Regions from separate parts of the Halomonas qaidamensis genome, predicted to be linked through region 1. Evidence: predicted binding sites of a transcription regulator. Region 1 holds the regulator's gene; the other holds the start of a gene.
What was found. The regulator PhoB, encoded in region 1, activates phosphate uptake and scavenging genes when phosphate is short. The targets are predictions, from matches to a motif close to TGTCATANNNNTGTCANA.

Region 1 (15,288 bases):
CAAAGGCCGCGTGCATCTTGCGCGCATTATTAAGCGTATTCGCAACCTTCCTAATGTTGGCAAAATAACCAGAATGAGCAATTAAACACCCGTGAGTAGGCTGCTGGCGTTGGGCTGGCAGCGACTGCTATGGCGGGCCATAAGAATTAATATTTAAAACTACCACTATATCTATAACATACATCTAAAAATACGTTAAACACGACAGGAGAGTGCTATCTCATGAGCAATAAAGCGGTTATTAACACTGAAAAAGCCCCCGCTGCAATCGGCCCTTATTCACAGGCGATTAAGGCTGGCAATACGGTGTATCTTTCGGGCCAGATCCCACTGAATCCAGAGACAATGGACATTATCTCTGACGACTTTGAGGCGCAAGCGCGTCAAGTATTTACTAACTTGCAGGCGGTTTGTGAAGAAGCAGCTGGCTCGCTTGGTGATATTGTTAAGCTCAACTTATACCTTGTTGATCTGGATAATTTTGCGATCGTTAATAAGGTAATGGAAGAGTTTTTCTCACCGCCTTTCCCTGCTCGCGCAGCCGTTGGCGTGAAAGCGCTGCCTAAAGGCAGCCAAGTGGAAGCAGAAGCGGTAATGGTAATCGGCGACTAAGTCATCGGGCTTAACGTTGCCATCCATACGAGCGAGCACTGTTTAATTACGTGCTCGCTCTTTTTTGAGGTGGGTATGAATGAGAATAGTGAGGCGCTAAATAAGGTTGAATAAGTTAGCGCCAAGTAAGTTAGAAAATTTACGTTAGTGAAAAGTAAGTTAGCGAAAAATAAGTTAGTGAAAGAGCAGTTAGGCTTTTTGTGGCGCCAAGAAACCACCTTCTTTTAACACCTGTGCGTAGCCTTCTTTGTAAGTCGGGTAGCGGAACTGGTAGCCCATTTCACGAATACGGCTGTTGTCGCAGCGCTTGCTGGTTCGGCGGCGCAGTGGTGATTGCATGGTATCGGTAGATTCGACATTTAGCTGCTTGGCTAGCCAGGCCATCACGTTATGCAGGGTGACGGGCTCGCAGTCACTGCCTAAATAAAGCTCTGCTAGCGGCATACCTTTTTCCTGACAGCGGATTAAGTGCGCCAAAATACCGGTGCAGTCATCACGGTGAATACGGTTAGAGTAGCTAACCGGCGTAACTGCGGCAATGCGACCTTCCGCAACTTGGTGAATGAGGCGGTCTCGTCCAGGGCCATAGATGCCGGAAAAACGCACCACTGTACCGGGTAACGGATGCGTAATGAGTGCCTGTTCAGCATCACACATCAATTTACCAGAAAAACTGGTTGATTCTGTTGGACTATCTTCGCTAACGACTTCGCCTTCCTGCTGTCCGTAGACACTGGTTGAGGAGACAAAGAAGATACGTCTTGGCGGTGTTTTGTGCTGTTCGAGTACGCCAAGCACACGCTTTAAACCGTCTGGGTAGGCGCTTTGGTATGCGCTTTCTTCGAAACGGTCAGCGCTAACGGTGTAAACAACATAATCAGCATGGGGCAATGCATTAGCATCAGCACTCTCAAGATCGTTGAGATCCAGTGCTAACGGCTCAATGCCGGTGTCCTTTAACGTTTCGACTTGGCGGCGCACGCCGATGACACGATGCCCTTCACTGAGTAGCTCGCGTCCTAACGTTATGCCAATATCCCCGCAGCCAATAATCAATACCGTTAGCTTCATCTTGCGCACTCCTGTTGATTAATATTCCCTATCAGATACAAAGTCCCTATGAGATGTGCCATCTTCAATAGGGTTTGTTTGTCCTTTTCCATCTCGCTATCACGATTACCTGTAACGAGCTGCAACGAGAGGATGCCTCTGGCACCGCTATGACTTTAACAGAACTACGCTATATCGTAACCCTTGCCCAAGAGCGTCACTTTGGTCGCGCTGCTGAACGCTGCCATGTTTCTCAGCCAACGCTCTCGGTGGCAGTGAAAAAGCTGGAGGACGAGCTCGATACGCCGCTGTTCGAGCGTTCGAAATCGACCGTGCAAGTCACCCCGCTGGGAGAAAAAATTGTGGCTCAAGCACAGCGCGTGCTGGAGCAGAGCCGGCTTATTTATGAAATGGCCAATGCCGGCAAAGATCAGCTGGCTAACCCGCTGCGTATTGGTGCTATTTATACGATAGGCCCTTATTTATTCCCGCATTTAGTGCCAGCGCTGGCGAACGCCGCACCGCAAATGCCGCTGTATATTGAGGAGGGCATGACCAGCACACTACGGGCGAAGCTGCGCAGTGGCGAGCTAGACGTCATCATCGTGGCACTGCCTTTTACAGAGACTGATGTGGTTACTAAACCGATTTACGATGAACACTTTGAAGTATTGATGCCCGCTAGTCACCGCTGGGTAAGCCGTGAGGCGATCTACAAAGAAGACTTATTGGAAGAGCGATTGTTGTTGCTAGGCGAAGGGCACTGTTTCCGTGACCAAATTCTAGAAGCGTGCCCAGCGATTACCCAAAAGCTCAACAGCCCGAACAATACGCTGATTGCCGAGGGCGGCTCGTTGGAAACGATTCGTCATATGGTCGCCTCGAAGCTGGGAATTACGGTGCTTCCTCAGTCGGCATTGGGGACCGACCAGTATGAAAATGCCATGCTGGTCAGCCGTCCCTTTGTTGAACCCGCTCCATCGCGCACCGTTGCTATTGCTTGGCGGGCAAGCTTCCCTCGGCCAAAAGCGATAGATGCGCTAGCCAAGGCGATCAGCCAATGCCAGCAACCCGACCATAAGGCCAGCATATCCTCATGAGTGAGCTTTCTGCACCGGTTTCGTCGCTAAAAGGCGTGGGTGAGGCGCTCGCGCTGAAATTAGCGCGAGTGGGAGTAGAGCGCGTTAGCGACCTCTTGTTTCACTTGCCGCTGCGCTATCAAGATCGCACACGGCTAACGCCTATTGGCTTATTGCGGGCGGGCAGTGAGGCGGTAGTAGAAGGGGAAGTTACTGCCTGCGATGTGGTGAAAGGGCGTCGGAGAAGTTTGTTAGTCAGGTTGCGTGATGGCAGTGGTATTTTAAGTCTGCGTTTTTTTCATTTTTCCCCTGCCCAGCAGCAGCAAATGCGTCCTGGTGTCACGGTGCGCGCGTTTGGAGAGGCGCGGGCAGGGGCAACCGGGCTGGAAATCTATCATCCGGAATATCGGCTAAGCGGCGGTAGCGAAACGCCGGTAGAGGAGTATTACACGCCGATTTATCCTACTACGGAAGGGCTGCATCAAACGCGCCTTCGCGCACTTACCCAGCAAGCACTTGCGCTACTGCAACGCTCGCCTGAGTCGCTGCCGGAGGTGATTCCCGATGACCTGCGCCAGCGGTTTAACCTGCCTGGGCTGCATGCCAGCCTGCAGCTGCTGCATCAGCCACCTCCAGATGTAGATTTAGAGCAGCTTGCCCATGGCTTTCACCCCGCCACACGTCGGTTGGCGCTGGAAGAGTTATTGGCCCACCAGCTTAGCCTACGTGAAGTGCGTCTGCGCATTCAAGCTGATGGTGCGCCATCGCTGCCGTCAGGCCGCAGTCTACAAGCCCGCTTTTTAGCCCAGCTGCCGTTTGCCCTAACGGGGGCGCAGCGCCGCGTGCTGGAAGAAATTACCCTAGACCTTTCACGCCCTGCCCCAATGCTGCGGTTAGTACAAGGAGACGTCGGTTCAGGGAAGACCGTGGTGGCGGCAATGGCAGCGCTTTCAGCCCTGGCGGGTAACTGCCAGGCAGCGATGATGGCACCAACGGAAATTCTTGCTGAACAGCACTACCGGGCGTTTAAAGCCTGGTTTGAACCTCTGGGCATCGAAGTAGCCTGGTTGGCAGGTAAACTAAAAGGTAAAGCGCGATTAGATGCCAAAGCCGCCATAGCCGATGGTCGCGCCCGCATGGTGGTGGGTACCCACGCGCTGTTCCAAAGCGACGTACACTTTCAGTGTTTGGGGCTGGCGATTATTGATGAGCAGCACCGTTTTGGCGTCCATCAGCGCCTAGCACTGCGTGAGAAAGGTGAAGCGGGCGGGCTAACACCACACCAACTGATCATGACCGCGACGCCGATTCCCCGTACGCTGGCTATGAGCGCTTATGCTGATTTAGACGTGTCGGTGATTGATGAGCTGCCGCCAGGGCGTACGCCGGTTAAAACGGTGGTGGTGTCTGACGAGCGGCGGCCTGAAGTGGTTGAGCGCATCCGTAATGCCTGTAGCGATGGCCGTCAAGCCTATTGGGTGTGTACGCTGATTGAAGAGTCTGAGGTGCTGCAGTGTCAGGCCGCCGAAGTCACCCGTGATGAACTAACCCAGGCGCTGCCTGAACTCGCTATTGGTCTGATTCACGGTCGTATGAAGGCCAGTGAAAAAGTTGAGGTGATGGAGGCCTTTAAAACGGGCGAGCTCGACCTGTTGGTAGCCACCACGGTGATTGAAGTGGGTGTGGACGTACCCAATGCCAGCCTGATGATTATCGAAAACCCGGAACGCCTGGGGCTTTCTCAACTGCACCAGCTGCGCGGCCGAGTAGGGCGCGGCAGCACGGAAAGCTTCTGCGTATTGCTTTATCATCCGCCGCTATCAAAAAGTTCTCGGGAGCGCCTGGGCGTCATGCGTGAAACCACCGACGGTTTCCGTATTGCCGAAAAAGACTTAGAAATTCGTGGCCCTGGGGAAGTGCTCGGCACACGTCAAACCGGCCTGGCCCAGATGAAAATTGCTGATCTTGAGCGTGATGCCGACCAGCTAGAGCGTGTCACCGCCCTTGCTCAGGCGCTTCAAGGCAATGCTGAAGTCACTGCTGTCTTAGTACGGCGCTGGCTCGGCGAAGCCGCCGGCCGCTATGGGCAAGTGTAGGGCGTGATGCAACGCTAAGCAGCGGTGCTCGCGTTAGAGTGATTCTCTACTGGGTCGTCAGTTAACCGGTTGGCGGCTTCACCAAGTGGGCCTAGCTGTGCTGCAATCAGGCGGAGCTGACTTTGTATGGGGCGGTAAAGCGCCACGGCTTTTTCATTTTCCTTTAGGCCTTGTTCATCCTGAGTTTTCTTATCTAATGCGTCAACGGCATTCTGCTCTAGCTGTGCCAGGAGGTCGTTGACGTGATCGGCCAGCGGAGTAACAGGCTGGCGCTTATCAAGCTGTTCTGCGAGTTGCCCCATCAGCTTGCTGATACGTTTAGCAAGTGGCATGAGGGCGGCATCATCTTCATCGTCTGCTAACTGGTGACGATGGGCACCGAGGGCAGATAAATGGCTCAGCAGCGTATTAGAGAGCACCAGAAAGCGTAGGCCGTTGTCTGCATCTTGTTTACGGTAGTGGCCTGGCTCGTGGAGCATATTGGTAAGCAGCGTTGACAGCGCGGCATCGGCATTATGGGCATTGCGGCGGGCTAACCGGTAAGCCAAATCGTCTTGTTTCCCATCCTCGTACTGATGCACTATTTCATCCAAATAGCGGCGATGGTTGACGAGCACATTGGCCGCTTCTCGATACAGTTTGCGGCCTTGCCAGTCGGGGAGAATAAAAAATACTGCCAGCCCTGCAATTAGTGAACCGATCAAGGTATCAAAAAGGCGCGGCCAAATCAGATTAAAGCCATCACCTACTTGGTTGAAGCTACATAACACTAGGAGGGTGATAGAGGCGGTGGCGATCACATAATGCTTTTCACGGTTGGCAAAAAATGAGACTCCCGCTGCCACTGCAATCATGCTTTGAATGCTGGCCTGGGGGAATAGGCTAATCGACGCCCAGCCGGCAATTAAGCCAAGCACGGTGCCCAGAATACGCTGGGAGAGAAAGCGCCGCGTGGTGGCAAAGTTAGGACGGCAGACAAATAGTGTGGTTAGCAAAATCCAAAACCCCTGTTCTGGGTCGAGCCACTGGAGCAGTCCATAACCCACTAATAGTGCAATCGATAGGCGTAATGCATGGCGAAATGTTGGAGAGTTCAGCGTCAAATTTAGCTGAATACGTTTCCATGCTTCTAGCACGCTAGACGGAGAGCGATCATAAAGAGAGCTATCACGGTGGCTATCATTGGTGTCTGGGTTATGGGCGCTGGCAATCTGCGCTTCCAGGGTAGTGAGATTGTCGGCAAGCGCATTGAGTGGATGCATCAGCGGACGCCATTCTGCTTTTCCCTGTTCGTTTAGGTTGGCGATAGAGGCACGTAGATCGGCGAGTGCCTGCTCGCTCTGTTCATGACCAAAGGGGCGGTTAAGTAGCAGCGACTTGGCTAGCTGTCGGCAGGCTCGTCCTTGCTGGTCTAAAAGTCGTTGGCAACGAAAGAGGACATCGTGGTGGAAAAAAGCTTCAGTGAGTGCGCTATAAGGGTAGTGAGTAGAACTTGCCCGTTCGTGAATATCCTGGGCGATAAAATAGACCTGTAGATAGCGGTTCAGTTTGCGGCTGCCGCGCTGGCCTTCTAAGCGGCGGAAAATCATCTCTTTTGCTTGGTTGAGGGCATCGACCACCTTGCCGTTTTGTCTAGCTAGTGCCACACGACGGGCTTCCAGGTCTACCCCACGAACAGGTTCAAACAGCGCCGACTTCAATATTAAAAATTCACCTAGCGCTTTATATACCCTGGCCATGCTTTGCTTAACCGGTTGACGCGAAAAAAAGGCGCACCATAAGATCGAAATAAATCCGTACCACGCTGCCCCGGCAAGCAACAGCCATTGTCGGGCAGCCACGTCTTCGTCAACGCCACCGTGCTGTTCAATGTTGATCATCGAATAGATCGATAGGATTAATGTGCCCGAGGCAATGGTGGCGTATCGTTGGCCAATGGCACCCAGCATAATCAAAGTGAAGGTAGAAACTGCTAGCCCTACTGCAAACAACCACGGCCATGGGAAAAGCCACTGAACGATAAACGAGGCTGAAGCAAAGCAAGCAAGGGTGACTAGTAGTGCTTGTAAGCGTCCCTGCCAGCTGTCATCGGTTTCAGAAAGAGCGCTCGCAATAATGCCCAAAAATAGCGGAATCACCAGCGCGATGTCACCCGCAAAACCACTAAATAGCAACGCCCCACTGAACGCGATAAACACGCGCAGGCTATAGGCGAACTTATCTAGGGTCCAAAGACGCCGCAAAGGCAAGGATATCGGCATAGAGGCTCTTAGCGTTCTCTTTTTTAGACTTTAGTTTAATAATTAGTATAGAGGGAATGGCCTGTGCTTGTCTTTACCTGCCGTTATCAATGACAGTGTTCTCCCTCACGTTTACTGACACTCCCCGCCCAGCCGGCTTTATAGGTGAGTGGGCGGACAAACTCGCCCCAACCCGCATCAATACAGCACCTTGGCGGTACACGCTTATATCACCGCCCGGTTGGGCAATGCTTTACACGCTGAGTGGTAAACAAAAAGAAAGGAAGAAAAAAGCCCGCCACTTTAAGGTGGCGGGCTGTTTATTACATATTTTTCAGTAGCTTCTGTAGCTTGTTCATATCAGCAGAGTCGCCCACTAGGCGAACTTCACCGGCTAGCATACCGTCGAGAAAGGCCTGTTGTGTAGGTTTCTTGAGTATTTTTAACGCGGTATCTTGATCGCGGAAACGTAGCTCAAGGTCTAGGTCAACGGGCAAGCCTTTGCCGGTAGTGATGCCTTTTGGTGACATTCGATAATACCGTGCAATGCTTAGGTCTTCCGTGGCAACACCCCAGTCCAGACCGCGCATTCGCTCAAGCTGTTCCCGAAAGCGCGGTTTGCGTCGCAGGGCTCTTTTAAGCAGTAAGCTCAGTAGCCACAGCGTCAGCTTGAGTTTCATTAGGAAACGGCGTCCTTAAGCGCTTTGCCTGGCTTAAACGCAACGTTTTTGCTGGCAGGAATCTGCAGTGGCGCGCCAGTTTGTGGATTTTTGCCAGTACGTGCAGCACGTTCGCGCACGGTAAACGTTCCAAAACCAATGAGAGCGACATCTTCACCTTTGGCCACGCTATTGGTGATTTCGTCCAAGATAACGTTGAGCACTTGACCTGCTTTGTCTTTGGATAGATCAGCGCTTTCAGCAATGGCGGCGGCGAGTTCAGGTTTGCGCATAAAGGTATCTCCCTATGTGAAAATCAAGCGTAAGTTCATCGATGTTATTAGCAGCATTGCTCAGCTGGTTAGCTTTTTCAGCTTAGCCGTAAATGCGGCGAGAATCAGCCTAGCAGCGCAGGGGCCGTTCTGGAAAGCTCCACTTTCCTTCTCACGCAGCCACCTGTCAACGCAAATCCAATCAAACGTCCGTCTTTATTTTCAGCAATGGCTGTCATTTCGTTTCCTTCTCCCTCAATTTGCCACCGTGCTGGCGTGGTTGCAGGTGGGTAGGCAACAACGGGTAGTAAGGGCGTTTTTACTATCACAGGCCATGCGCCAAAGCTGACGCTGGTTGGCTTTCCGGTAAGTGTCGATGTCAGCGCTTTTATGCACGCTTGCAAGGGCTGCACGTACATTGCATTTACGTCCTCAACGCAAGCCACATCGCCTAACGCAAATATGTGGGGTTGCGAGGTGCGTAATTGGCGGTCAACCATGATGCCGCTGCGGGACACCGCCAGCCCGGCAGTTTCTGCAAGCTCGCTGCGCGGCGTTAAGCCGGTGGCCAGTAACGCTATGTCGGCAACATAGTGGTCGCCATTATCAAGGTGCAGCGATAGGGCATTGTCGGGGTTAAGCGTCAGTGTTTGTAGGGTGCGCCCTAAAGCAAGCTGAATACCTGCTGCTTGAAAAGCGTTACCCAGTGCTTGGCCTAACGGTTCGGGCAGTAGACGTGGCAGTGGCGCGCGCTCTGGCGCAATAAGGGTGACTTGATGGCCGCCAGCATATAAGTCATTAGCGAATTCACAGCCCACCAAGCCAGCCCCCACAATTGCTACCCGTGCAGGCGCTGCCGCCAAGGCATCATAAAAGCGGCGATACTCGTCTAAATCGTTCACCGTAAAGCACCGTTTGGCGACGTTTTCCGGCACGCTAAAGGGTGTACGTGGCGCCGCGCCAGTCGCTAGTACAAGGTCATCGTAGTGAAGCTGATGACCGTTACTGAGTACTATGCGCTGGTTATCCACATGCAGGTGTACGACCTGGGTGTGGGTAATTAGCTCGGCATTAAGCTCTTCGGCAACGTCGCGGGCGCTGCGCTGTGCCAGCTGGTCGGGCGTTAAGCGCTTCGCAAAGCCGGTGGAGAGCAGCGGTTTACTGTAATCATCGCCGCTATCCGCGCTGATGAGGGTAATGGTGCGTGTATCGCCTTGCCGGCGCAAGGCTCGTGCAAGGCCAATCCCCGCCATGCCAGTGCCAATAATAATCAGCGCTGAATGTGAGTTGGACAGTAGTTGTGTATCGATTGCGGGCATGCAGTCACCAAAAGTCGGTGGAACAAAAGCCAGTATGGTCACCATGTTACACTAGCTCTATATGTATTGACCGCCTCGGAGACCCTGGTGAACGCCCCTACTTTTCGGCAAGCCTCTCTAGTCCCTCACCAACTCGTTACTCATCGACTATTTACTCATTGGCTACCCGTTGCGGCGGCTCGTCCTGGGATGAGCGCCCCGTGGTGGCAGTGGGTAGCCTCGAAGGATTCCTTGACAACACGGCTAACCGTCGCAGGCGACATCAAGGCGTTTCGGGTGCAACTGCTGCGCCAAACGGTTGGTTTTCCCCTGCGTGATGAAGCGCTGGCGCTTGGCATTGCCCCGCGACGCTATGCCTGGCTAAGGGAAGTGGCACTGTGTGTGGGAAATAAACCTTGGGTGGTTGCGCGCTCGGTAGCGCCACTTAGCCAGTTACAAGGCAAAGGCTTGGAAGGGCTGGGCGAGCGCTCGTTAGGCAGTTGGTTGTTTCGACAGCCCGATCTAGTGCGTGGACCGCTTTACGCTACCCGCCATCAGCCACGTTTTGTCGTCGAACAGTCTGCGCTATTGGCAGACAGTGTATGGGGGCGGCGCTCAGTGTTTCAGCACAGCGGACTGTCGCTATTGGTACAGGAATACTTTTTATCAAGCATGGCAGATGATCTTGACCTGCCTTCGCGCTAGGCTAGTGCCAGCGTATTCTTTTTGAGAGGTAAGCATGGATCGTTCTCTGTTGCGGCCAACGGGATGGGCCCGAGTGGCAGATTTTTTACATTTAATGCGCTTAGATCGCCCGATTGGCACCTGGCTACTGATGTGGCCAACGTTATGGGCGCTTTGGATAGCGGCTGACGGTGTGCCTGAGCGTAATGTGCTGCTAATTTTTATTGCTGGTGTGTATGTGATGCGTGCCGCGGGCTGCGTGGTCAATGATTACGCTGACCGTCACTTTGATGGCCATGTAAAGCGCACTAAGCATCGCCCATTAGCCACTGGGCGTATCAGTGAAACCGAAGCGCAGCTACTGTTTATCGCGCTGGTTGCCGCCGCTTTCGTTTTAGTGTTGCTGACCAACTGGTTTACGGTGCTGCTTTCAATCGGCGGTGTTGTTTTAGCGTTTATTTACCCCTTTATGAAGCGGTATACCCACTTCCCACAAGTGTTTTTAGGAGCGGCGTTTTCTTGGGCGATCCCCATGGCATTCGGTGCAGTATTGGGGTACGTTCCGTTTGAAGCGTGGCTGTTGTTTAGTGCGAACGTTTTATGGACAGTGGCTTACGATACCCAATACGCCATGGTCGACCGCGACGATGACCTTAAAATTGGCATTAAATCTACCGCGGTGCTGTTTGGTAGTGCTGACCGCTTTATCATTGGTGTGCTGCAAGCAGCGACATTGTTGCTACTTGCATGGGTGGGAATACGTGTTGGTTTGGGAGGGTTTTTCTGGCTTGGGTTAACGGGGATGGCCGCTACGTTTGCCCACCAACAGCGGCTAATTGCTGGCCGTGAGCGTGACCGCTGTTTCCAAGCATTTCTAAACAATCACTGGTCTGGCTTATTGATTTTTGCAGGAATAGTACTGAGTTGGTGGCCAATCACTGGCTAAATATCGTCTTTGTCATAGAATTGTCATCAAGTCATGGTGTTATCGTCATTGACATGTCACTGAACTGTTTTGTTGAACTGTTCTTTCGAACCAGTTTTCATTGAACACCGTGAGGCCCCTGGAATGACCGCCAAGACCGTTTTGATTGTCGATGATGAAGCGCCTATCCGCGAAATGATCGCCGTGGCGCTTGAAATGGCTGACTATCGCGTACTTGAAGCGGATAACGCCCAGGATGCCCACGCCATGATGGTTGACCATCAGCCAGATCTACTTTTGCTGGATTGGATGATGCCCGGTACCAGTGGTATTGAACTGGCAAGGCGTTTGAAGCGTGAAGAAGCGACAGCAGAAGTGCCTATAATCATGCTAACCGCCAAAGGCGAAGAGGATAATAAGATTCAGGGGCTTGAAGCTGGCGCTGATGACTATATCACCAAACCTTTTTCGCCCCGTGAGCTGGTAGCGCGCTTAAAAGCAGTGTTACGCCGTACTACGCCTCGTGGCGTCGAAGATCCTATCGAAATCAATGGCTTGCTTTTAGATCCTGTCAGCCATCGGGTGAGCGCTTATGGCAAAGCATTGGAAATGGGGCCGACAGAGTATCGTTTGCTGCAGTTCTTTATGACCCACCAAGAACGCGCTTACACACGTAGCCAGTTACTTGATCAAGTGTGGGGCGGTAACGTGTATGTTGAAGAGCGTACCGTAGACGTCCACATTCGTCGTTTACGCAAGGCCCTCGGGGAAGCCCACCAAAACCTTATTCAAACGGTGCGTGGCACTGGATACCGCTTCTCTGCCCGGGTGTAACCGTGCGTTTGTGGAGCCGAGAACTGTGGCGCTTTGTTTTGTGGGCAATGCTAGGCCTTTTCCTAGGGTGGCTGGTGGCAGTTCCAGGCATCGGTCTAGCGGCGGGCCTTACCGTTTGTCTTGGCTACCATTTACGTCAACTACGTGCGCTATTTAAATGGTTAACGCTTCATCCCCATGATGAACCCCCCGCAGCGAACGGGATATGGGGTGAGCTATTTGATCGCTTGTATCGCTATCAAAAAAGCCAACGGATTACCCAGAACCGCTTACGCGCGACGTTGGCACGTATTCAGGAATCATCTGAAGCAATGCGTGATAGCGTAGTTATGTTGGACCGGCATGGTGACCTAGAGTGGTGGAACAGCGCAGCGACAGAAATGCTGGGCCTACAAACGGCTCATGACCGTGGCCAGCACATTACCAACCTGCTTCGTGACCCAAGATTTATCAGCTATTTTAACGCGTGTAAGTACGGTGAGCCGCTAACCTTGACGTCGCCCATCGATGAACGGCGCATCCTTCAATATCAAATTACCCTTTATGGCGATGATGAACGCTTAGTAATGGCGCGAGATATTACTCGCCTCCATCGTTTAGAGCAGATGCGTCGTGACTTTGTGGCGAACGTTTCCCATGAGCTACGTACCCCGCTTACAGTGTTAACGGGGTATTTAGAAACCTACGGCGAGCTGAAAGATCAGTTGCCGCCGCGGTTAGGTCGCGGGATTGGCCAGATGGAAGAGCAGACTAAACGCATGCAAAATTTGGTCAATGATTTGCTGCTACTTTCGCGGTTAGAAATTGATCAAGGGGGAGAGGATCACCAACCGCTAGCGGTAGGACCGTTACTCGATAGTATCCGCCGCGATGCGCTTGCACTTTCTAATCAACAACACAGTGTTCATGTTGTGCTTGAGAGTGATGCGCGGCTCATTGGTAGCGAACAAGAGCTGCATAGTGCTGTTTCTAACCTTGCCTTTAACGCTGTGCGGTATACCCCAACAGGAAGTCAGATAACGCTTCGCTGGAAAACGCTACCAAATGGTGGCGCCTGCATTGACGTTGATGATGACGGTGAAGGGATAGACCCGGTTCATATTCCACGCCTAACAGAGCGCTTTTACCGTGTTGATAAAGGGCGTAGTACAGCGACGGGTGGCACGGGCCTTGGCCTTGCGATTGTGAAGCATGTACTACTAAGACATGATGCACTGCTACACATTGAATCCCATCCTGGCGAAGGAGCCCTCTTTCGCTGTGTTTTTCCCTCCTCCCGGATTGTTGAAAACGAGCATAGCCTGACATAGGGCTTGTAAATACAAATATTGTATAAGTGTGCCATGCTGTCATATAAGTATGGATACATAATGCTCATGTGCCATTTCTAACCAGTTTGCCTCCCTTATTTCGAAAGACTTATGTTGTGCTTGCGCCTCTGTTTTTTCCTTAAGTTTTTGTTTATTAAAAAATTATTGTTTTTTTTTGGCTTTTGGCATAACGAATGCAAGTATGTGAGTAAGAGAGAACACCACAGGAATTGGTAAGCCGAAAGGCAATCTTTCTTACCATTTAAGCAGTATTGAACAGCGATCGAGGAGATGGAATATGATGTCCAAGGAACTACTCAAGAAAGCTGGTATTTTAAGTGTAGCGTTCGGTCTAGTTGCTAGTCCTGCGGCATTCGCTCAAGAGCCAGCAGACCCAGCGAATAATATTTCTCCAGATGAACAGCCGGTTGGTAGCCAGTCTGATGACGCGTCAGGCACTACCGGAACTGCTGGATCTACAGGAACTGGTGAGTATGACAAACAAGATTTGACCCATGACGAAGGCGATAACGCTAGCGACATGGAACCTAACTCAATGGAACATGGCGAATCAGATGCTGGCTATGACAGCACGGAAGAATTGCCAGAAGAAAATAGTGGCATGTAAGACTTACCCGTCTAGTATTAACTTTAGTAACTGATATTTTCTAAAGTCAGTATAGCTCTTACTCTTATGGATGAGCCATTTAGCAACACGGATGTTTCATTGCACGGATGCTCTTAAATTCAAGGATTGAATTATTCGACGATTATCACGCTGGTTAGGGTTAATTCCAAGGTTGGAGTCCCTCAAATGGATAGGAAGCCAGCAGTGCACATCGCGATCAGTAAGAGTGCTCAAGACCCCACCTAGGTGGGGTCTAATTTTTTGCGTAGATTAATTTTTGTGTGTAGCTCACATTTTATTGGTAGTTGAAAGGGGGTTTATACCCTATTGCCTTGTTAATGCCTGAGTTATAGTGAGTGCTTAGAGCTAATATATTCAAATATAGTGCTTGGTGACTGACAAAAAGGTATCTCGTATTATTAGCCTGTCGGTTACTCCATGTAGTAGGTGGTCAAGGAGTTTTAGGTATGTTGTTGACATCATTCATTAAAAAAGCAGCTGTTGTAGGTTTGTTGTTTGGTCTAATCACTAGCCCAATGGCATTTGCGCAATCTTCTATAGAGCTGAATCAGGAACGCGCTGATAATCAAGAAATTATTCAGCCTGAATCGCGCAATACCTCGGGTCCTGCGAGCTATTCAGCTAAGGATTTAATCAACGATAACGAAAATACGCTGACCTACTCTCCTTCTAGCCGTAATAGCAAAGATGATGAAGAGTCTAAAGCTAAATCAGGTTATCGTGCTGAAGAGCTAAATCGTGAAGAGGGGAGCAGTACACGCTGGTAACCAGTGTGACGGCTAAATTTATGAGGTAAAGCACGCGTTTTTATTAATAAAGCCCCACTTCTATGGGGCTTTTATATGGTGGCACCGCTCAGGGCAATGGCACGCTGTGGTTATTAATGCTGATGATGGTGATCAGCATCTGTGCTTCCTTGCTGGGCATCTTGTACCCAAACCTCTATTTCAATGTCGTCTTGTTGAGCAAACTCTAACGTAATGGGAAAACGCTCACCCTCTACCAGTGGCTGGTGTAAGCCCATTAACATCAGGTGATAGCCGCCACCTGGGCGCATCGTCAGTGTTTCATCTTTAGCGATTTCAATGGCGCTGACATGGCGCATTGTCATCATATCGCCATCCATTTGCATGTCATGCAGCTCAACACTGTCACTCACAGGTGACTGCGCACCAACTAGTGTGACGGGTTCTGTACGAGCTGTAATATCCAGATAAGCGGCACCGTTTACTACGCCAGGAGGAGTTGGTGTGGCAAAAGGGTGAACAATCCTTAACTGGTCGGTTTGAACGTCGTGAGCCGATGCAAAAGAGACGCTGCTAGAGAGGAGAGCCGTCAGCCAGAGTGCGCGGGTCAGCATGGTCGTATTCCTTGTAGGAGCCTTGTTTCTTAACAAGGCTTATGCTTAATCTTGATAACACTAGGTAAGCCAAACAACCTTAAGGTAACAAATAGGTTGGGCTAGCGTTATAGCAGATAGGCCATTAGCGATGAGACGTAATGTCGCGCGTACCACGGTAATGGTCATCCCACATTAATACGGCACCTGCCACCGCGCCGGGAATCAAGAACAGGTTGGC
Region 2 (15,288 bases), 860 kb from region 1:
AGTTGCAGCAGCGTCGAATGGATGTTCAAGCGCTGGCGCTTAAAGCGGCTACCCAGGATGAGCAATTGGCAGAGCTAGGCCATGATCCTAATGTGTTGGCCGAGCACTTGCCTAGCGATGCCAGCGAAACTGCTTGGCAAGAGCGGTTGGAAAACACGTCAGATAAGATTCGCCGTTTAGGCGCCATTAACCTTGCGGCGATCGAAGAGTACGACCAACAGGCGGAGCGGCGTAATTATTTGGAAGCGCAGCATGCTGAGCTTACGGAAGCATTAGAAACCTTAGAGCGGGCGATTAAGCGTATTGACCAGGAAACGCGAGTGCGCTTCCGTGAAACCTTCGAACAAGTTAATACCGGTTTGCAAACGCTTTTCCCTCGGGTATTTGGCGGGGGAGCAGCCTGGTTAACGCTAACCGGGGATGATTTGCTGGAAACCGGTGTAGCCATTATGGCAAGGCCGCCAGGCAAGAAAAATAGCACCATCCACCTGCTGTCGGGCGGTGAAAAGGCGCTAACGGCACTGTCGTTGGTTTTCGCCATTTTTCAGCTCAACCCTGCACCTTTTTGTATGTTGGATGAGGTAGACGCACCGCTAGACGATGCTAACGTTGGCCGCTACGCCAAACTTGTTAAAGAAATGTCGGAAAGCGTTCAGTTTATCTATATCACCCATAACAAAATTGCTATGGAAGCAGCCGAGCGCTTAATGGGGGTTACTATGCAGGAGCCTGGTGTGTCGAGGCTTGTGTCAGTGGATATAGATGAGGCTGCAGCACTAGTTGATTAAGCGCAGGTCTTGAATGAAGCTTGCTTTTGCTCCTGTTTTTGAAACCTATCCTTGAAAACGGGTGTAGTAACCGCTCCTCTTACAAAATATGAACTTATATTACCTTTAACCCATGGCTTGTTAAGAATTAAAAGCAATATGCTATAATCTATTGGTTATTAAATGCTTTTATGATGTTCCACGCTTTTTAGAAATCGATCTTTAGAAATCGTGTTTTAGGAAGCATCATGAAGAGAGCTGTCAGCAGAAATGTGTCGTTTTATTGCGGAAAGTTAAAAAAATAGCCTGCTCTGTATCTGTCGCCTTCATACGCGTAGGTTAAGGGAGGCGTATGCATCGAAAGCACGTGTTAAAAAGTGCACGCAATAAGAAGAATAGCCCTCAGCGAAACGTAAATGATGGCATGATGAAACGTAAATGATGGCATGATAATGCAGATATCGGGACAAATTAGCGTTAAAATGGCACTTTTTACAGGTAATCCAGTCCAAAATTACGCTTGAAGCCAACCAAACGGCATGAATGCGTGAAAATCCACAAAAAGTGGCCCCTTTTGTAGCAACCGCGCTATGCTTGATAGTAGTTAGCTAACATTGGACATGTTACGCCGTCAGGCATCGCACTTTTGCAACCGGTATATTGACCCATGGAATGCTCGACATGGAACTAAGAGAGTGGTTAATCATTCTAGGACTGGCACTGGTATCGCTAATTGTGGTTGATGGTGTGCGCAGGCTCCAGCGCCAACGTCGTGTGCCCCGTCTGGATCAAGCAGTCAACGATTTACCAGCAGCTAAGATCGAAGAATTTAATGATGAGATCAAAGAAGCTGAAATAAACTGGGAGCTGCCCAACGGCGGAGCCCGAGTTATTAAGCCTGCTGATTATAGTAATCTTGGTCAAAAACCCAAGCTAGAGCGCCAGGAGCATCCAGGGCCATCCAGGGTGCTGTCTGATTTTCGCCGTTCTTTTTCAAATTCTGCCAGCTCAGCTAAGTCAAAAGCTAATGCACATTTCTCTTGGTCTCGTAAAAACGAGCCGCGTAAAAATGAGCCTCTCAAACACGAGCAGCCGTCTACTGTCGGGCACTCCACGTCGGCGAAACATTCATCTGTTCAGTTAGATAACGCTTCGGTCGAGCACACGCTGGGCTTGTCTGCTGTTGCTGAACCTGAACGCCGGGAGCCGAGCGTATTTATGGCCGACGAAACCCCTAATGTTAATGCCGAGCCTCAGAAAGCACACACATCAGCTTTCACGGACGCTTCTAATTCTGATAGCTCTGGCTCGGGTATCTCTAGCGCCGATAATGTCTCTAGCGCTGATAATAGTGAAACGCAGCCAACATCTGAACGGGCCGAGAATTCGCCGCTGGATGCCGGTGACCAAGTGGCTAATGCTGAGAAAAAACAGGCAGCATCCCCACAAGAAACAGTAACTACTGATCCTCAAATGTCTGAAGAGACGGTGTCAGAGGAAGTAAACAACTCCTCGATGAGTTCGATGAGTGCTGAAGAAACAGCAGTAAAAACCGCGCCAACGGCGGAGCTAAGCGAAGAGCAAGCAGAGCCAACGCTAAGAGTCGAACCGGAAGATGCAGCACATCATGCGTCTGGCGTGCCTAAGCGACGCCAGCTCCGTTCAGACACTGCTGGTGAAGAGAGAGAGTTAGACGATGATGAGGTTGATGAATACCGCTTAGTCGACTTCGAAGGCATTGGACGCTCCTTTAAACGTCGCTTAATTGAGCGCCGTAAAGAAAAAGCGCGTAAGAAAGCCGAAAAAGCTAAACGTGCGGAAGCTCTCGCTAAGCAAAAAGCTGAACGCAAAGCGCTTGAAGCTGAACGTAAGGCGCTTGAAGCGCAACAGCGTCGTGAAGCCAAAGAAGCGGCAGACGCCGAAAAAGCCCGTATTGCCCAAGAGCAAGCAGAAGCGCGAGAGGCGGCTGCAATGGCTGCCGCTGCGGAACGTGAAGCGGCACAACATAGTGAACCGACAGTCTCTACTCGCGACGTTTACGACGATAGTTACGATGATAGTTACCACGATGGTGATAACTATGAAGTTGGCTACGACGATGACGCACCTGAAATAGGGTATCGGGATAATGTTGTTCGTACGCATCCCACATTAGAAAAAGCGTTACGTCACGATGTTAATAGCGAGCGAGCCCGAGATACGCTAACTGACGCTGCTGAAATGGTCGTAATTAGTGTGCTTTCGCGGGAACCTGAAGGGTTTGATGGCGGAAAGCTGCTTGAGCTAATCATGGCCTGTGGCCTTCGTTATAGCCGTGAAATGGGGGTTTTCCATCGTTTTGAAACTGAAAGTTTCGACAGCGAACTACAGTTTTCAATGGTGAATGTCCTTAAACCAGGTACGTTCCCGATTGAAGAAATGGATGAGTTTGTAACCCCTGGTATTACGTTCTTGATGCCACTACCGGGTGCTGAAGATAGCTCAGCAGCGTTTGAAGCCATGGTTGAAACGGCGATGGTGGTCGTACGCCATATGGGTGGCGAGCTTAAAGATGAGAACCGTAGCGTAATGACGGCACAAACCATTGAATTCGCAAGACAGCGTGTTCATGAGTTTGAGCGTCGTCATCGTCTGCATCGTCAACTTCAAGCGCGTTAAGCAGCACATTACGTTAACACCCGCCTTCCCTAAGAAGGCGGGTGTTTTTGTTACTAAACACCTGTTTTTGTATGCCGGAACAATTGAATGAGTCAGCCTGAAACCATACTGCTAGAAGAGATTAGTCAGCTGCGCGCTGACCTGGATGATGCAAACTACCGCTACTACGTGTTGGACGAGCCAAAGCTGACCGATGCAGATTATGACCGCAAGCTGCAGCGGTTGAAGCAGCTGGAATCTGAATACCCTGAGGTAGTGTCACCTGATTCCCCTACTCAGCGGGTAGGGGCCGCGCCAGCAGAAGGGTTTCCTGAAGTTGCTCATGCGATTCCGATGCTGTCGTTAGATAACGCTTTTAGCCGTGACGACATTACGGCGTTTGCCGAGCGTGTTGCTGAACGCTTGGAGTGTGAGGCTGGGGAGATTGAATTTAGCTGTGAGCCGAAGCTCGACGGTGCTGCAGTCTCGCTAGTGTACGAGCAGGGCGTACTGGTTAGTGGCGCGACCCGTGGCGATGGCCGTACGGGGGAAGGTATTACATCGAATTTGCGAACCTTACGGTCTGTTCCGTTAAAGCTAATGGGTGACAGCATTCCAGCGCTGTTAGAAGTACGTGGCGAAGTCATTATGCGCCACGCGGGTTTTGAAGCGCTCAATGATCGAGCCAGGGAAGAAGGCAGCAAAGTATTCGCTAACCCGCGTAATGCGGCGGCTGGCAGCCTACGTCAGCTTGATCCGCGAATTACCGCAACTCGCCCATTAGAGTTTCATGCTTATCAAGTTGCCCGCATCGATATGATGCATTTGGGTGACGGCGCGCTTAGCAATGACGCAATGACAACCCATAGCCAGCAAATGGAAAAGCTCAAAGCGTGGGGCTTTCGCGCAAGCGCCGAACTTCGGACTGTCAATGGCCCTGAGTTGGTAGCCGATTACTGCGAGCGGCTGGGTGAAAAGCGCGACCAGTTGGGTTACGACATTGATGGCGTCGTGATTAAAGTAAACGACCTACGCCAGCAGCGAGAACTTGGCTTTGTCGCGCGCGCGCCACGCTGGGCGGTAGCGTTTAAGTTTCCTGCCCAGGAAGAAGTCACAACGCTAAACGATGTGGAATTTCAGGTAGGCCGTACCGGTGCAATTACCCCGGTTGCTAGGCTAGCGCCGGTCACTGTTGCCGGTGTGACGGTATCGAACGCTACGCTGCATAATGCTGATGAGATCACTCGCTTAGGTGTGATGATTGGCGATACGGTGGCCATCCGGCGTGCAGGTGACGTGATTCCGCAGGTGGTGCGGGTAGATATCGAAAAGCGTCCGGCCGAGGCGCGAGAAATTATTTTTCCCGACCACTGTCCGGTGTGCGGTTCAGATATTGAACGGCTGGCAGGTGAGGCGGTCGCTCGCTGCTCGGGTGGGCTTTATTGTGCCGCACAGCGCAAAGAGGCCCTGAAGCATTTCGCCAGTCGTAAAGCGTTAGATGTGGATGGATTGGGTGAAAAGCTGATTGAACAGCTGGTGGACCTGGACTGGGTGAAAACACCGGCGGACTTATTTCACCTATCCGCTGAGCAGCTTCAGGAGTTGCCACGCATGGGTGAAAAGTCCTCGGCCAACTTAGTAAATGCCTTGGATAAGGCCAAGCACACCACGCTGGCACGCTTCATTTACGCCTTGGGTATTCGGGAAGTAGGCGAAGCCACAGCGGCAAACTTAGCCAGCCACTTTGGTACTCTGCAGACCCTGCAAGAAGCTGATCAAACAGCGCTGGAAGCGGTTAATGATGTTGGCCCGATTGTCGCCGCTCATGTTCACACCTTTTTTCGTCAGCCCCATAACCTAGAAACGCTGAAAGCCTTACTTGATGCAGGTATCACTTGGCAGGAGAGTGAAGTAACGCAAGGCCCAACGCCCTTAGCAGGTCAAACCTGGGTGCTCACTGGTACGATGGACAGTATGACCCGCGATGAAGGAAAAGCGCGGTTACAAGCACTAGGCGCTAAAGTGGCAGGCAGTGTTTCCAAGAAAACCACCTGTCTTGTGGCAGGCGAGGCCGCAGGCAGTAAGTTAACCAAAGCAGAGCAACTGGGCGTTGAAGTGATCGATGAAGCCACCTTTATCGAGCGTCTAGCTGCCTGGGAGCAGAGTGAATGAGCCGTTTTATATGAGCCGTTTTATAGAAGTGCCCGCGCGACTACTACCGCCGGAAACGCTGGATGCGTTGCTTGAAGCATTTGTGACTCGTCAGGGGTATGACACCACTGATACTGGCGCAGGTATGAATGGCTGGGTAGCCGAGCTTAAACAGCAGCTTGAGCGTCACGAGTTGATTATTGCTCACGACCTAGAATTGGAAATGACCGAAGTGATGACCCTCGCCCAGTGGCGCTCCTTTGGGCGAGATCTTGCCGACGATGAGGAAGAGGGCGATTACTGAGCGCGTATTAGTGCACTGATAATTCGTCGTCCTGGATGTAAATGGTCCACTAACGTTAGCTCTAGCGGCATAGGGTCATCACATAGTCGTGAGGCAATGACTTCGGCGCAGAGCGGAGCACTGGAAAGTCCCCGAGAGCCGTGAGCGGTCGATATCCACAGCCCTGAATGGTGCTCACCTTGGGTATCAGGCACGTTAGAAGCATCTTTTTGCAGCGCCACGTAATCCTGTTGCCATGCGTCGGCATGGGGTACTGGCCCGGCGTAGGGGCTTTTGTCAGGGCTGGCTGCCCTTACTGCAGCACGACCTGCTAGCGTGTCAGGGCTCAGCGCCACGCCCGCAGTCTCAAGTGTTGCGACCCATTCAGGCAGTGTTTGGCGTAATTCATCAATATTGCGCTGATGATCTGCTGTTGTAACGTCGCTCGTGGCGTTATTAGGCATAAAGCTGGCCCCAAACGTCAGCACGCCTTCCACTGGCGGCGACACATAGCCGCCCGCGCATACCACACGTTGCGGGCCTTGAACTCCCTCAGGAAGCTTCATTTCGCTTACCTGGCCGCGAACTTGTTGTAATGGAAGCGCTGCCGTTTGTTCAAAGCGGTTAGCTAACGACGCATTGGCCACCACAACGTGATCAGCGGTCAGCGTTTCACTGCTGGCCAATTCAACCTGCCATGCGCTGTCGTGGGGCTGTAGATTGGCTACTTCCCCGTGGTGCAAGGTGATATTCGCATGCTGTAGCAGGTGTTTGCAGAGTAGTTTGGGGCGCACCCAGCCTGCCTGGGGATAAAACAGTCCATGACCCGCAGTGATGGGAAGACCCACCAGCTCACTAAGTGTCTCGCTTTGCGCAGATACCACCGCTTCTGGCAGTGGGTGGCGTGCCATAAAGCGCTGCTGGCGAGTAGCCTCCTTGTCACTTAACGCCAGTTGTACCACGCCACACGGCTGCCACAGCGGCGTTTCCTGTGGTGAGGTGAACGCCTGCTGGCTAAGCCAGCGCTGGCTGTAGAGAAGCCCTGATAAATAGAACCGACTCTGGTGATTCGTTTCCGCTGCTAGCTTTACATACAGCGCTCCCTGGCGATTACCGGAGCCACCTGCGCCAGGAGCATCGCGTTCAATGACCGTTACCTTAATCCCGCGCTTGGCCAACGCCGCTGCTACGCTGCAACCGGCCATGCCCGCCCCAATAACGACCACATGGTTAGCAGGCTTGTCCGTAGGTGGCATAAACCAAGGCGTTGATTGGCGGCGAGTGTCTTTAGGCGGTGTGTCGATATAGCCTGCTAACATTTCCCGCTTCCGCCCAAATCCAGGCACCTTTTGCCAGCTAAACCCCGCTGCTTTTAATCCTCGTTTAACGACACCTGCGCAGGTAAATGTGGCAAAGGTGGCCCCAGGGCGAGAGCGCGCGGCCATAGCGTCGAATAGTTCAGGCTGCCACATTGCTGGGTTTTTAGCAGGCGCGAAGCCATCTAAAAACCAGGCGTCGACTTGGCCGTCTAACAGGTTCAACCGTTCGGTTGTATCGCCAAAGTGCAGGTCGAGGGTTACTCGGTCGCTGAGATGAAGACGATGAATACCGCTGACTGGTTCTGGCCACTGGGCGCATAGCACCTGTGCGTAGTGCGCCAAAGAAGGCCAGGCGTTTAACGCGCGCTCAAGAGACGTCCGATCAAGAGGGTATTTCTCGGTGGATAACAAATGCAGGCGCGCAGTACTCTGTGCGTGCTGTTCAAAACAGGCCCATGCGCACAGCATATTAAGTCCGGTGCCAAAGCCTGTTTCGCCAATCACAAACGCGCGGTGGTGTTGCCAATTCGCAAAGCGCTCGGGGAGGTGATTCGCCCCCAGGAAAACGTGCTCGGTTTCAGCCCGGCCATCTTCCCTAGAAAAATACACATCGTCGAAAGCGTCTGAATGGGGCGACGTCTCGTCCCAAGTGAGTGAAGGGGCGCTTAATGCCAAGAGCGGAGGCAGGTCAGTGGAGCGTTGGGTCACGCGGATATCCCATGGTGTGAAAATGAGTGATATAAATTGGTTAAAAAATGATCAACTTGTTGATGCGGGCATTATCTCTGGCCTAGAGAAAAGCGTCCGCCGAGTTTTCACAGAGTTTTCCACAGGCTCTGTGAAAAAGAAGGCGGACTCCTCACACTCGCCTCAATCGGTCAAGGCATAACTTTTTTAAACGGCTTAACAATTACCTTGGCATAGACCCCTGCAATGATGTATGGATCCGCGTCTGCCCATGCTTGCGCGGCATCAAGGCTTTCAAATTCGGCAACGACCAAGCTGCCGCTAAAGCCCGCATCGCCTGGGTTATCGGTATCTATAGCCGGGTGAGGCCCTGCCAGAACCAAGCGGCCTTCATCACGCAGCTTTTCCAGACGAGCAAGGTGATCCGGGCGTGCCGCCAATCGGCGCTCCAAGCTGTTGGATACATCTTCACTGATAATAGCGTAAAGCATGGGGATAACTCCTTGAGTGCTGGGGCGGTTGTCCAGTGTCGAATTGACCGCGCCCTTGTAAGCGCGCACCATGGCGAGCGCCTGTAGACCGTGAAAGGGAAACAGGATGCCTGTTTGTTCACACCATTTTTATTCACACCTTCCTATTCTGACAAACTCGCCACATGGCGTCATGCTTATGCCCTTACTTCCTGCGAACGATCTTCCTGCGAACTATCTTCCTGCAAACGCTCTGCCTCCGGTGTTTGATGTCGACCAGCGATACTCGGTGGATTTACACATGCACTCTACCGCGTCAGACGGCGCACTAACCCCTACTGCGCTAGTAAAGCTATGTGCTGAGCGTGGCCTTACCCACATGTCGCTGACTGACCATGACACTATGGATGGTGTTGACGAGGCAAGTGCGGCAGCAGAGCAGGCAGGCTTATGCTTGATACCTGGCTGCGAGTTATCTACGCGTTGGCAAGGGATCAATATTCACGTTGTGGCGCTTATGCCCGGCGGCTTGCAAGGGCCTCTGGTAGAGGGGCTTAAGCAGCAGCGCGAAGCACGTATCCAACGCGCTGAGGTGATCGCTGAGCGATTAGAAAAAATGGGCTTACCAAACGCGCTAGAAAAGGCACGCGCCCAGGCAGGCAGCGACCGCCCCTTAGGCAGACCCGATTTTGCCCGCGCGCTGGTCGCCGAAGGTGTGGTTGCTGACTGGGCTGGCGCGTTTAAGCGCTATTTAGGCAGTGGTAAAAAAGGCGATGTAAAAGCCCACTGGCCAGAAATCAGTGAAGCAGTGGCCTGGGTGGTTGCCTCTGGCGGCGTGGCGGTGCTGGCGCACCCGTTGCGCTATGGGCTTACCCGGCGCAAGCGAGGTTTGCTGATGGATGCCTTTCAAGCTGCAGGCGGGCAAAGCGCTGAGCTGGTGAGCGGACAGCAAAACCCTGATAGCACCCGTGATCTGGCTCGGCAATTGGTCGAACGCAACTTATACGCCTCTATGGGCAGCGATTTTCATTTTCCTGGCAGCCATGCCGCCCCCGGCAGTATGAGTGTCATACCACGCACTGCTGCGCCGCCAATTTGGCAGCATTCGCGCTTAATTCATTTACGCGATGCACCCAGTGGCATGTTAGGCCCTGGGTCTTAAAGCGCATATCGGCTAACCTTGAAACTAAATGGACAACGATGTGCCCACGGGCAGGAGCAAGTGATGAGTCAATATTTTCAGATTCACCCCGAAAACCCACAGAAACGCTTGATTGATCAAGCCATCGATATCATCCGTAAAGGTGGAGTGGTCGCGTACCCAACGGATTCAGGCTATGCACTGGGCTGTCACTTGGGTGAAAAAAAGGCCATTGAAAAGATCAAGTGGCTGCGCTCGTTAGACGATAAACACAATTTCACACTGATGTGTTCGGATCTTTCCGAGATTGGCACTTACGCTAAAGTGGATAACGCCGTATTTAGGTTGCTCAAGGCTCACACCCCAGGGCCTTATACCTTTATTTTAGATGCCACCACCGAAGTGCCGCGGCTGTTACTGCACCCGAAGCGCCGTTCTATTGGCGTACGCGTGCCCGACCACCGCATTACCCATGCGTTGCTTGCTGCGCTGGGTGAGCCTCTGATGAGCGTGACGTTGATTCCAGTAGGCGATACCTTGCCAATGAGCGACCCTGAAGAGATCCGCGACCGCTTTGGGGCACATCTTGATGCCATTATCGATGGCGGAGCCTGTCACCTTGATCCCACCAGTGTAATTGATCTACGCGAACTGCCACCCAAAATCATACGGGAAGGGCGTGGCGATATTTCGCCGTTTGAGTCTTAACGCTGTTTAGAACCCCGGTCATGAAAGTGGCTTCAACATGCATAAAGAAATCGCTTTAGCCAGTTAATAGACGTTTTCTAGCTAAAGCGATGTTTGCTTCGTGTAAGTGCTTTGTTGTTTGTAAGTGCTTTGCAGCTTGTAAGTGCTTTACTGTTTTAGGCTTTCGTCGTCTTCCCCCGTTTTCGCTGATTTCTTGCGTGGGTCTTCTGTTTCTTCATCCAGCCATGTGCCACAGCGTAGACAATAGCGGGCGCGTTTTTCATGGTGGTCGTGGCCACAGCCGGGGCAAGCTTCTTCTGAGTAGCGGTCTTCGCGGATAGAGCGGATAACCTGGGCGGAAAATACTCCGGTCGGCACTGCGATAATCGAGTACCCGAGCAGCATCAAGATCACCGTGATGGTCTTGCCGACTGAGGTGGCAGGCACAATGTCGCCATAGCCCACCGTGGTCATGCTGACGATTGCCCAGTACATTGACATCGGTATGCTGGTAAAGCCTGCTTCCGGCGACTCGATGGTGTACATCAGCGCCGCAAATAGCATCACCACCATCATAATGCTGCTAAAAAACAACAAAATTTGGCGTAGGCTGCGTTTGAGTGCACTGATGAGCAGATGTGCTTCCCCAACAAACTCCATTAAACGCAGAATACGAAAGATGCGTAAGACACGCAGAATACGAACAATGACGAGCCCGTGAGCGCCGGGTACAAGCAGTACGAGCCAAGTAGGCAAAATGGCTAGCAGGTCAACAATGCCGTAAAAGCTTTTCAAGTATAAGAAAGGGCGCTCTAGGCAGTAAATCCTCACCGCTAGTTCAATCGTAAATAGCAGCGTAAATACCCACTCTACATAGAGAAAAATGTGTCCGTAACGCTCGGAATAACTGTCTACGCTGTCTAGCAAAATGACAGCCACGCTCATTAAGATGGCGATAATTAGCGCAATATCAAAGGCTTTGGCCCCCGGCGTATCGGACTCAAAAATAATATGAAAAAGTCGCGTGCGAAGTCCTTCTGCACCGGGAGTTAATTGAAAACTCATCGCGTCATCCTAAAGTGGGCTAAATGTTTCTAGCGTAGCGTGGTTTGATAGGCGAAGCGATGCGCCAACGCTAACGCAGCAACGCCGTAAGCGGGCGTTGGTTGCCCGTTGTCCGTCAGTGCCGTGGTCAGGGTATAAGCATCGCTGCGGGCGTTTTCATTCAGCTGTGGGTGGGCGGCCAGCGTGGCTAACGCCTGTTGTGTGATGGTTAGATGCTGTGCAAGCCCACTGTCGTGATAGGCATCCAGCGCCATCGTGGCCCTGTGCAGCCACTGAGCCGGTGTGTCAGCCTCAGGTAGTAACCACTGCTGCGCGCCTAACGCATTTCCACGCGCCGCTTTGCTGGTATCCGAAGGACGCAGCGGCACGCTTTCTGCAAGCACCAAGGCCAGCGACCAAAGCGCCTCTGGAACCCCCGCTTTTAATTCCAGCTCAACCTCACAAATAGTGGCTTGAGCGCCACCGCTGACAATCTCCCCTTCGTCTAGCACTAGCTCGATGTGGCTGTCTAGCCAGTCGATTTGCCAGCTGCGCCGAGTAAAGTCGGTGCGCAGCGCAGGGCGTAGCGCTGATATCGCTGTGCTTAATGAACCTTCAAAAGGCGGCAGGGCAGCCAAACCACGTTGGTCAAGCTGCGCACCAGGGACTTGCCACTCCCACTCTTGTCGGGTGGAAAGGCCACCGCCACCTTTACCAGCGGTTTTTACCGTTTGTAGCACGCGATCATCTATTTGGCGTAGGCGCACAGCAATTCGTGCTTTTGCCATATCCCCTGCTGGTGTATCGAAATAGGTGTTCGCAAGGTGCTGCTGTTGGGGTGATGTGGCTAGCACGTAGTGACTCAGCAACGCGTTCCGCTGGGCGGGGGCAAGGGCAAGTTTAAGCTCGATTTCTGTTGGTTCAGAAATAGGCGATGAAAAAGCAGTTGAATTTTTCATGACATTAGCCACCTTTTTATCGTGACGTTTCAGTTAAATTTTGATGACATTATGAACTTTTCATGACGGCGGCTGGCGCACTCTTTATACTGGCGCCCGCCATTTCCAGGCTCCCCGAAAACAGGCTAAAGGCTATATGGTTACCCCCAATCCTTTTTCTGCGATGTTTGGCCGCTCGCCATTCCAGCCATTGCTGGCCCACATCGTCAAGGCCAATGAATGTGCCGACCAATTGTTGCCGTTTTTTGAAGCATCGCTTGCTGGCGACTGGGACACTGCATCTGAACTGCGTGAAAACGTCACTCGCTTAGAGCATGACGCCGACACGCTAAAAACAGAGCTACGGCTTAATCTGCCTAACACGATGTTCCTTCCCGTCTCGCGTTCTGATTTGCTCGACCTTATCAGTGTGCAAGACAAGATCGCCAATAAGGTGCGCGACATTACTGGCATTATGCTTGGCCGTAAAATGCGCGTGCCCGATGAGCTGGCTGACCCCATGCGCGATTATATGCGAACCAGCGTAGCTTGCGTGGCTCAGGCGCGTCAGGCGTTAGAAGAGCTGAAAGACCTACTTGAGTCCGGTTTTGGGCGCAATGTGTCTGATGTCATGCAAAAGATGATCCGCGAGCTGCACACCCTTGAACACCAAGCTGACGATCAACAGATCACCATTCGGCGACAGTTGTTTGCGCTTGAGAATCAGCTTCCACCGGTCGACGTGATCTTTCTTTACAAGATTATCGATTGGGTTGGTGAGCTATCCGATCGCGCCGAACGCGTGGGCAGCCGCCTACAGATTTTGACCGCCCGCTAAGGAAATTCCATGCAGATTATTGTCCAGAACAGTGAAATCTTCATTATCCTGGCCTGTGTGTTTGGCTTTTTTATGGCTTGGGGCGTTGGTGCTAACGATGTAGCCAATGCGATGGGGACTTCGGTAGGGTCGAAGGCTATCACCATCAAACAAGCCATTATTATTGCGGTTGTCTTTGAGTTTTTAGGTGCTTGGTTAGCGGGTGGCGAAGTGACCGCAACCATTCGAGGCGGGATGCTTGACCCCGTATTGTTAGCAGATAACCCTCAGCTATTGGTTTACGGCATGCTTTCCGCGCTGCTGGCAGCTGCTATCTGGCTAATGATTGCATCGGCGCGTGGCTGGCCAGTGTCTACTACCCACTCTATCGTAGGCGCTATTGTTGGTTTTGGCGCGGTAGGCCTTGGTGTAGAAGCGGTTGCCTGGGGCAAGGTAGGTCAAATTGCATCTAGCTGGCTTATTTCACCGCTGCTTGCAGGTACGATCGGCTTTGTACTGTTTAAGTCGGTGCATCATCTTATTTTTGAAAATAAAGACCCCTTCAGCGCTGCAAAGCGTTATGTACCAGGGTATATCTTTTTGGTCGGCTTTATCGTTGCGATGGTCACCCTGACCAAGGGCTTAAAGCACATTGGTTTGGACCTAAGCTTTGGTCAAAGCCTGCTGCTTTCTGTTGTCATTGGTATCATCATTATGGCGCTCGGTGTGATCATGGAACGCCGTGTTAAATACGTTCAGAACACCAGCGATCACTTTGGCTACGCCAACGTTGAACGGGTGTTCGGCGTACTAATGATCTTTACGGCCTGTGCGATGGCGTTCGCCCATGGTTCTAACGATGTTGCCAACGCTGTAGGCCCACTGGCAGCAGTCATTAGCGTTGTGCGTAGTGAAGGCGTTATTGATAGCGCGGCGCTTGTGCCTTGGTGGGTGCTGGTGCTGGGTGGCGGCGGCATTGTGGTCGGCCTTGTTACTTACGGCCATAAAGTGATTGCCACCGTAGGTACTGGCATTACTGAGCTTACGCCAAGCCGTGGCTTTGCCGCTACACTGGCTGCCGCGACTACGGTAGTACTGGCATCGGGTACTGGCTTGCCGATTTCAACCACCCATACGCTGGTAGGGGCGATCTTGGGTGTGGGGCTAGCACGCGGTATGGCGGCACTTAATCTGCGTGTTATCGGTACGATTGCGATGTCATGGTTGATCACTTTGCCTGCAGGCGCTGGCTTGGCTATCCTGTTCTTCTTTATGTTTAAAGGCATGTTTGGTTAATGCGGAAGTAAATCCGCCATAGTACGCCCTTGCTCGATGCTAGTTTAGGTCGATAACGCAGCGGCACCTTCACGCAAATTAGCCTGTTTCCGGGTTGATTTGCACAAGAAGGTGCCGCTGTTTTTTGCGCTCTGTTAAAGTAAACGCGGATATTTTCATTTACCTGCTGCCGGAGAGCGGCCCTTGGACACACGCTTCCCTTTTGTTGATTGGTTTCGTAACGCTTCCCCTTACATTAATGCCCACCGGGGACGAACCTTTGTCATCTTAATTGAGGGCGAAGCCATGGCGTCTGGCCGAGGAGAGCAGCTGATACAGGACTTAGCGCTGCTACACACCTTGGGCGTGCGGTTAGTCGTGGTGTTTGGTATTCGACCGCAGGTACACGAAGCGTTGACGACTGCTGGTGTCGAGCCAACACGGGTGGATGGTCGCTGGGTAGCTGACCGAGCGGTGATGGCCCATGTGGAGCAGGTGGCAGCACATCAGCGGCTATGGTTAGAAGCACGGCTTTCTTTAGGCCTGCCTAGCACGCCGCTGCACGGGGTGGAGCTAAGCGTAATTTCTGGCAACTTGGTGACCGCCAAGCCCCTTGGTGTACGTGAAGGCGTCGATTTTGACCACAGCGGTGAAGTGCGTCGGGTGCGCGCGAGTGCCATTGAAGGGCTGCTGGAAAAAGGCTCTCTGGTGTTGCTGCCACCGCTTGGCTTTTCCAGTACGGGTGAAGTGTTTGATTTAGATGCCTCAGAAGTGGCGCAACATGCTGCCGTCGCGTTGAAAGCGGATAAGCTCATTCTATTAGGCGAATCAGAAGGGCTTGAAGACGAGCAGGGCGCACTATTACGCCAGCTTTCTCCGGCAGAAGCTGAACCTCGACTGCAACAGGCGTCGCCGGGTAGTGAGTTGGCCCGCCACTTGAACGCCGCCTGCACAGCGGCCCGAGAAGGGGTGGCGCGCACCCACCTGCTTTCTTGGCGTAACCACGATGCCCTGTTAGGGGAGTTATTCACTCGCGACGGCGTTGGGACCATGATCACCCAGCACCGCTACG

Region 2: a site for PhoB is predicted at 12,177-12,194, ahead of K1Y77_RS03695 (CYTH domain-containing protein). Genes of this name have one in related genera too.

The regions. Positions count from the first base shown of each region.
Region 1 is NZ_CP080627.1:3,692,676-3,707,963, reverse strand. It holds gene K1Y77_RS16715 (RelA/SpoT family protein) at 1-85, shown strand, start outside; gene K1Y77_RS16710 (RidA family protein) at 223-612, shown strand; gene K1Y77_RS16705 (SDR family oxidoreductase) at 802-1,683, opposite strand; gene K1Y77_RS16700 (hydrogen peroxide-inducible genes activator) at 1,833-2,762, shown strand; gene recG (ATP-dependent DNA helicase RecG) at 2,759-4,837, shown strand; gene yccS (YccS family putative transporter) at 4,852-7,098, opposite strand; gene K1Y77_RS16685 (hypothetical protein) at 7,401-7,757, opposite strand; gene K1Y77_RS16680 (HU family DNA-binding protein) at 7,757-8,029, opposite strand; gene K1Y77_RS16675 (NAD(P)/FAD-dependent oxidoreductase) at 8,134-9,327, opposite strand; gene K1Y77_RS16670 (chorismate--pyruvate lyase family protein) at 9,415-10,011, shown strand; gene ubiA (4-hydroxybenzoate octaprenyltransferase) at 10,046-10,936, shown strand; gene phoB (phosphate regulon transcriptional regulator PhoB) at 11,060-11,749, shown strand; gene phoR (phosphate regulon sensor histidine kinase PhoR) at 11,752-13,059, shown strand; gene K1Y77_RS16650 (hypothetical protein) at 13,358-13,687, shown strand; gene K1Y77_RS16645 (hypothetical protein) at 14,155-14,475, shown strand; gene K1Y77_RS16640 (copper chaperone PCu(A)C) at 14,589-15,068, opposite strand; gene cysZ (sulfate transporter CysZ) at 15,193-15,288, opposite strand, start outside.
Region 2 is NZ_CP080627.1:776,648-791,935, forward strand. It holds gene smc (chromosome segregation protein SMC) at 1-788, shown strand, start outside; gene K1Y77_RS03655 (cell division protein ZipA) at 1,449-3,425, shown strand; gene ligA (NAD-dependent DNA ligase LigA) at 3,513-5,576, shown strand; gene K1Y77_RS03665 (YheU family protein) at 5,587-5,859, shown strand; gene mnmC (bifunctional tRNA (5-methylaminomethyl-2-thiouridine)(34)-methyltransferase MnmD/FAD-dependent 5-carboxymethylaminomethyl-2-thiouridine(34) oxidoreductase MnmC) at 5,853-7,865, opposite strand; gene K1Y77_RS03675 (YciI family protein) at 8,036-8,335, opposite strand; gene K1Y77_RS03680 (PHP domain-containing protein) at 8,514-9,476, shown strand; gene K1Y77_RS03685 (L-threonylcarbamoyladenylate synthase) at 9,540-10,163, shown strand; gene K1Y77_RS03690 (ion transporter) at 10,311-11,207, opposite strand; gene K1Y77_RS03695 (CYTH domain-containing protein) at 11,237-12,145, opposite strand; gene K1Y77_RS03700 (TIGR00153 family protein) at 12,282-12,962, shown strand; gene K1Y77_RS03705 (inorganic phosphate transporter) at 12,972-14,237, shown strand; gene argA (amino-acid N-acetyltransferase) at 14,421-15,288, shown strand, end outside.